DNA from 2 places in the Brevibacterium ihuae genome. Region 2 is predicted to be linked to the other one. Evidence: predicted binding sites of a transcription regulator. Region 2 holds the regulator's gene; the other holds the start of a gene.
The links. The regulator LexA, encoded in region 2, represses DNA repair genes until DNA is damaged. The targets are predictions, from matches to a motif close to TCGAACANNTGTTCGA.
Positions count from the first base shown of each region.

Region 1: the regulator LexA is predicted to act here: its motif matches at 2,324-2,339, upstream of C1A17_RS01320 (HNH endonuclease signature motif containing protein).

Region 1 is NZ_FXWZ01000002.1:294,794-298,182, reverse strand. Features, by position in the region: gene C1A17_RS01320 (HNH endonuclease signature motif containing protein) at 1-2,242, opposite strand, end outside; gene C1A17_RS14130 (primosomal protein N' family DNA-binding protein) at 3,196-3,389, opposite strand, start outside.
Region 2 is NZ_FXWZ01000003.1:58,112-61,500, forward strand. Features, by position in the region: gene C1A17_RS05620 (histidinol-phosphate transaminase) at 1-942, opposite strand, end outside; gene C1A17_RS05625 (LysM peptidoglycan-binding domain-containing protein) at 952-1,302, opposite strand; gene lexA (transcriptional repressor LexA) at 1,628-2,383, shown strand; gene C1A17_RS05635 (ATP-dependent DNA helicase) at 2,414-3,389, opposite strand, start outside.

The sequences.
Region 1 (3,389 bases), on a different contig from region 2:
TGACAGCGGAGGTGCGAGGGCTGCCTGGAGCATTCCCGTCCGGGTCATCGGCGTCCGGTCCGCTGCCGGGTGGGCTCCCGAACGGGTCGCCCGATGGGCCGACGATGGCACCGGTCGTCGGGTCGCTGCCCGGCACACCCGGTCGGCTGGCGCTCGACGTGAGAGGCGGCGGGCTGTCCGGAACGCGTGGACGTCTGGCACTCGGAGTGCCTGGCGGGGTGCAGTCAGGGTCGAGCAGTCGACCGGTACTCGGACTACCCGGAGGGCCGTCACCCGGGGCACGCGGTAGTCCGCCATCGGGAAGGTCCGGCGGCTCGTCGTCATTGCGGTCTGGCGGTAGCTCGCCATCGGGAATACCCGGTAGGTCGTCGCTTTCAGGACTACGCGGCAGCCCGCCGTCGGGAAAACCCGGTGGGTTGTCATCAGAGTCATGCGGTGGCCCATCGTCAGGACGATCTGGGCGGTCGGCATCGGCGTCGTCCGGCGGTCCGGCGCTTGGGTCGTCGGGTGGCGCTTCGTCGGGTGCGCTCGGTGGTGGGTCGTGGTCGTCGGGGTCGGTCAGGCCGAGGAGGCGGCGGGTGATGCGGGCGGCCTCGCGATCGATGGGCCGGTCAGCCGGTGTGGTGGTGTGGGTGATGCCGTGGGCGAACTGCCAGCAGATGAGCCCGTCGGTGGTGCGGTGCAGACGCAGGGTCCGTTCGGTCTTCATCTGGTGGTGCTGTTTGCACAGGGGGTGGAGGTTGTCGAAGTCCGTCCGCCCGCCCCGAGCAGGAGCGGTGTGGTCGAAGGGGATGATGTGGTCGGCCTCGCTCGTCTCGGCCCGCCGTGTGCATCCGGGTGCGGTGCACCACGCCCAGGTCTGATTCAGTGTCGTGCGCATCCCGACCGGCAGCGTGTAGGACTGCGCGATCTCGGGGCAGACGGCGCCGGTGGTGGGGTCGGTGAGGATCCGGGTGAATTTCTCCGACCCGGCGGCGAGTCTGGCGGCGAGGTCGGCGGGGATCGGGGTGCCGTCGGACCAGGTGCCGGGCAGCTCGGCGTGTCCGGTGAGGGTGAGGTAGGGGACGGTGATGACGACGGTGGCCTGCCGGCGCAGCCAGTCCTGGTTCGACGGACACGTCACCCTGACCTGCCGTCGCACTCGACCGTCCGCATCCGCTCCACCTGCCCCGGAGTCGCCGACGGATGGATCACCGGCCGCAGGAGTGCCTGCACCTGCAGCGCCGGCACCAGAGCTGCCGGTATCACAGCTGTCGACGGGGCGGCTGACTCCGGTGACTCCGAGGAAGGGGAAGAGTCCTGGATTCGGGTCTGCGGTACTCCGCTCAGCGGTGGACGCGCCTGTGTCCTGAGCTCCGTCGTCGTCGGCACCGGTGTCATTGTTCGGGGTGGTGATTGCGATGTGGGTGCTCGGTGCGGTGGCGGAGAGGAGGTCGAACATCAGCTGCGGGATGGTGCGATCATCTGCGATCTGCGCCCCGGCCGGCAGCTGCTCACCGAACGTCGAGGCATGGGCGGCCCGGATCGCGCGGGCGGTGGCCTCGAGGCGGCGGTGCAGGGCGTGCAGGGGCTCGAGGGGTCCGGTGAGGAGGAGACGGCCTTCCCGGGCATCGCTGCGCCAGAAATCGACCCGCCGGTTCTCCCGCACCTGCTCCTCCTGCTCCTCGTCATCGGTGAGCATGCGGATGAGCTCGTTGACCGCCCGGCAATAGGCTTCCCACGACAGATCGGGGCGCAGTGCGGTGATCCCCGCATCGAGCGCGGCGAGTTTCGCATCCCCGAGTCGGTGGGCGCGGCGCGCGGCGTACTGCAGGCGCTCGTATCGCAGGATTCCGGTGGTGGCGCGGTCGTGGCAGGCACGCAGGCTGAAGGTCGCGATGAGTGCTTCGCGGGCGGCGGTGTAGGCCCGCGTGATGGTGGTGTCGAGGACCGCGGCGAGGCAGGTGAGGTGCTCCCCGGTCATCCGTTCGAGGACCCAGTGGGCGAGTGACCGGTCGGCGGGCAGGCCGTAGCGGTCGCGCCCGCACTCCGCACAGCCCGCGGCAGGACCGGTGGCTGCGGAGTCTGCGCTGCCGGTTGCGGAGTCCGCGACGGGAGGTTCCGGGGTCGAGGAGGCGAAAGGCCCGGACGATCCAGCCCACGTCGTGCAGTCGGGTTCGGGGGTGAGGTCGAGGCATTCCTCGATGATGGTCTCGGCGATGAGCTGCATCCGGGCGAGCAGCACCCGATCATGGGAGGCCACCGAGTCCCGCAGCCGCAGGAGAGCGGGACGCGATCATGGGAGGCCACCGAGTCCCGCAGCCGCAGGAGAGCGGGACGCTCACCGAAGGGGTGCTCGGTGGAGTCGCGGGGGTCGGAGTCGCGGGGGTCGGAGTCGCGGGGGTCGCTGCTGTCGGGGTGGATGGTGGGTGCGGTCATCAGGGGTCACCTCCCTCGGTCGCCGATCGTGGGTCCTGAGTTCCTGGTTTCTGGTGTGCTGGGGACTGGTTCGGGGGTGCTGTGCGAGTGGTTTCAGGCTATCGGGACCCACGGACACGGGATGACTCGAAAACGCCTGAAATCGGTGTTGTCCACAGGGTGTTCGATATTTCTTTGAATATTCTTTCGTCTGCATCATCAATTGTGGAAACCGCGGAGAGATCCGCCATACGGATTGCGGACCGTGCGTTCCGACAGTCCCAGTCGGCCCCTGCCGCATCCGACTGTCCGGATCGGTCCCCGGACACAGCCCCGGACGACTCCCCGCTACGAGGGCGCCCCCGCCCGGCTCACGGCTCCCCCGGCTTCACGTCATCCCGACCCTGCGCACGAGTCCCCATGACCGGAGACATCCAGAAAAGACTCACGGCTCCCCGGCTTCTCGAAACCGCGGGCCGACCGCCGGCCGACGCTCCGGCCGCCCCGGACACAGTCCCTGACGACTCCCCTGATCCGATGACGCCCCGGCCCGGCGCATCGTTCCTCGGCTTCACGGTTCCCCGACGCGTCACCCGGCCGACACCGCCGACCGGCACCGGCGCGCGCATTCGGTCAGTCTCCGGACCTGGCGCCTCGAGATGGCTCCTCGACCAGACGCCTCAAGCTGCATCCTTTTGCCGGCAACTCGAGCCGCGCGCCTCGAGCTGGCGACTCCAGATGGCAACTCGAGCCGGCGCCACAAGCCGACGTCTCGGACCCAGCGCGGGTGCGAATCGCCTACAGCGCGTCGGGGTCGTCGACGCGGACCGAGACGATCTCGGCGCCGCGCATGGAGCGGGAGGCGACCTCGGCGGCGAGGCGCGTCGTCACCGCGCGGCCGTCGGCGATCGCGAAGCCGAGCACCACCGCACAGGGATCGTCCTCGGCGATGAGCTCGCGCACCTCGGCGGTCTCGCGGAGGACCGCGATGA
Region 2 (3,389 bases):
CACGGAGAACCCGAGGGCGCGCAGCGCCTCGGACATCCGGTCGCGCTCGGCGACGAGGCGGTCGACGTTGGCGAGGAGCGCCGGCGCATGGGCGAGGGCGGCGCAGGCGGCGGCCTGGGTGAGCGCCGAGAGGTGATAGGGCAGACGCACGAGTCGCAGGGCGTCGACGAGCGCCGGGTGTGCGACGGCGTAGCCGAGCCGGACGCCGGCGAACGCGAAGGCCTTGCTCATCGTCCGGGACACGACGAGGCGGGGGTGGTCCGGGAGCAGCCCGAGCGCGGTGCGGAACCCGGGCCGGGCGAACTCCGCGTAGGCCTCGTCGACGATGACGATCCCGTCCGTCGCCGCGAGCACGGCCTCGACGACCTCGAGGCCGAGGCCGTTGCCGGTGGGGTTGTTCGGAGTGCAGAGGAAGACGACGTCCGGCCGGTGCTCGCGCACCGCGGCGACGGCGGTGTCGATGTCGATGTCGAACCCGGCGACGCGCGGGGCCTCGACCCACGCCGCGCCGGTCGAGGCGGTGATGAGCGGGTGCATGGAGTAGCTCGGGGTGAAGCCGAGCGCGGTGCGGCCGGGACCGCCGAACGCCTGGAGGATGTGGGCGAGGACCTCGTTCGATCCGTTCGCGGCCCAGATCTGTTCCGGGGCGATGTGCTGCCGCGCCTCCGCCGGAGCGGAACCGCGGTCGCTCTGCCGTTCGAGGACGCCGTCGAGGTAGCCGGCGAGCGCGGCGCGCAGCGCGGTGAACTCCCGGTCCGGGTAGCGGTTGAGATCCCGCAGCACGGCCCCGAGCGAGGACTCGATCGCCTCCACGACCTGCGGGGGTACCGGGTGCGAGTTCTCGTTGACGTTGAGCTGGACGGGGACGTCGAGCTGCGGTGCGCCGTACGGCACCGAGCCGCGCAGGTCGTCCCGGATGGGGAGGTCGTCGAGAGTCGTCACCGGACGAGTCTATCGCCCGGGGACCGCGAGCTCCTGTCCGGGGTGGACGACCTGCCGGTCGAGCTCGTTGATCTCGACGATGTCGAGCACGACGTCGCGCGTGTCCGCTCCCCCGGAGACCTCCGCGGCGATGGACCAGAGCGAATCGCCCTCGTCGACGATCACGGTGTCGAATCCGGAGCCGGCCGTCGCGGCACCGGCGGCGGAGCCGGCCGAGGCCTGGGCGCCGGTCGCGAGGGCGATGACGATGCCGAGCACGAGGGCGCACAGCACGAGGCCGGCGGTCCTCGCCAGGCGCAGCGCACGCCGACCGCGCGGCGTGAGGACGGTGCGGGCGGGAGCGGTGGCGGGTGCGGACATGGGGATCAACCTCCTTGGTCATCGAACCTGCGGCGGGCGGCGGAACCGCCCTCCGGCCGACGGTCGCCGGGCGGGTGGCCCGGCCGTCCGTCGCCGATTCGAACTCATGTACTATTGAACACAACATTCGAACGGATGTCCACTGTTTCTCGAACACGTGTGTGAAAATGGATTCGAACGACGTCGCGATCAGCTATGTTCGAAGTGTTGCACCGGGCACGGACACGGCCCCGGGCCGGACCGCCGGGAGCGCGCCGACGATCGCGCAGCGCAGTGGGAGGCCGACGATCGCGCAGCGCAGTGGGAGAACGGGAAGGGAAGAGCCATGAGCCCGCAGTCACGACGACCCAGAGGTCGGCCGCGGAACGATGCCGTGATCGACGAGATCGAGGACTTCCGCGCCTCGCAGGCCGACATCGTCGAGCTGCCCGAGGGATCGGCCGCAGCCGGGGACGCGCGCCTCACCCCCCGCCAGCGCCTCGTCCTCGAGACCATCGAGTCGGCGGTGTACACGAACGGGTATCCGCCGAGCATGCGCGAGATCGGCAGGGCCGCCGGGCTCGCCTCGCTCTCGAGCGTGGCCCACCAGCTGTCCCAGCTCGAGCGGCTCGGCTATCTGCGCCGCGACCCCAAGCGTCCGCGCGCGATCGAGATCGTCAACCCCGCGGAGGAGGCAGCCGCCCCGGTTCCCGACGCCGGCTCGGCGAACACCGCGATGGTGCCCGTGCTCGGGCGGATCGCCGCCGGCGGGCCGATCACGGCGGAGGAGGCGGTCGACGACGTGTTCGCACTGCCGACCCAGGTCGTCGGCTCCGGTGACCTGTTCCTGCTCCAGGTGTCGGGCGACTCGATGATCGATGCCGCGATCTGCGACGGCGACTGGGTCGTCGTCCGGCGGCAGAACACCGCGGAGAACGGGGAGATCGTCACCGCGCTGCTCGACGACGAGGCCACGGTCAAGGTCCTCAAGCGGTCCGAGGGCAAGCAGTGGCTGCTGCCGCGGAACCCGCTCTACGACCCGATCGACGGCGATCACGCAACGATCATGGGCATCGTCGTCGCCGTCATCCGCCGCGTCTGAGCCGTCGGGGCCCCCGCGCCTGACCCGGACTCAGTCCCCCGCGGCGAGCCGGGAGAGCGCGGCGCGGACGGCGGCGCCGTCCTCGGTGCGCCACATCGGGGGCAGCGAGTCGGCGAGGAACCCGCCGTAGCCGGCGGTCCGCAGGCGCGAATCGAGCACGGCCACCACTCCCCTGTCCTCGGTGGTCCTCACGAGCCGACCGGCACCCTGGGCGAGGCGCAGCGCGGCATGGGTCGCGCTCACCGTCATGAAGCCGTTGGCCCGGTTGCGCTCCGCGGCCCGAGTGCGCGCCCGGGTCAGGGGGTCATCCGGACGCGGGAAGGGGATCCGGTCGATGACGACGAGGCGGCACGTCCGGCCAGGCACGTCGACGCCCTGCCACAGCGACATCGTGCCGAGCAGGGTGGTGTCGTCCTCCGCGGCGAACCGCGCCACGAGGGCACCGAGCGACTCCTCCCCCTGGAGGAGCACCGGGGTGTCGAGGGTCTCGCGGAGCGCCGCTGCGGCCTGCTCGGCGGCGAACTTCGAGGAGAACAGGCCGAGCGCTCCCCCGCGCGAGGCGGCGACGAGCTCGCGGAGCTCGGCGATCATCTCGTCGGTGAGACCGCTCCGCCCGGGGCGCGCGAGGTGCGAGGCGACGTAGAGGATCGCCTGCCGCGGATAGTCGAACGGCGAGCCGACGTCGATCGCGTCGTAGCGCGGCGCCTCGGGCCCCGCGAGGCCGAGCGAGGCCGCCACCGGCTCGAAGCGGCCGCCGAGCGCGAGCGTCGCGGAGGTCGCGATGACCGTCGACTCGGCGAAGATCCCGTTGCGCATGGTGCCGGCGACGCTGAGCGGGGCGACGACGAGCGAGGTCGTCTCCGTCTCCCGGAAGGTCGACCGGGTCACCCACGTGACGTCGTTGTCGGTGAGCTCCGCCATCCGCTCGGCGAGCTCGAACACCTCCTCGAGCCGCGCCCGCGCCATCTGCAGGCCGGTATCGGGCTCCGCGGACCCGGTCCCGCGG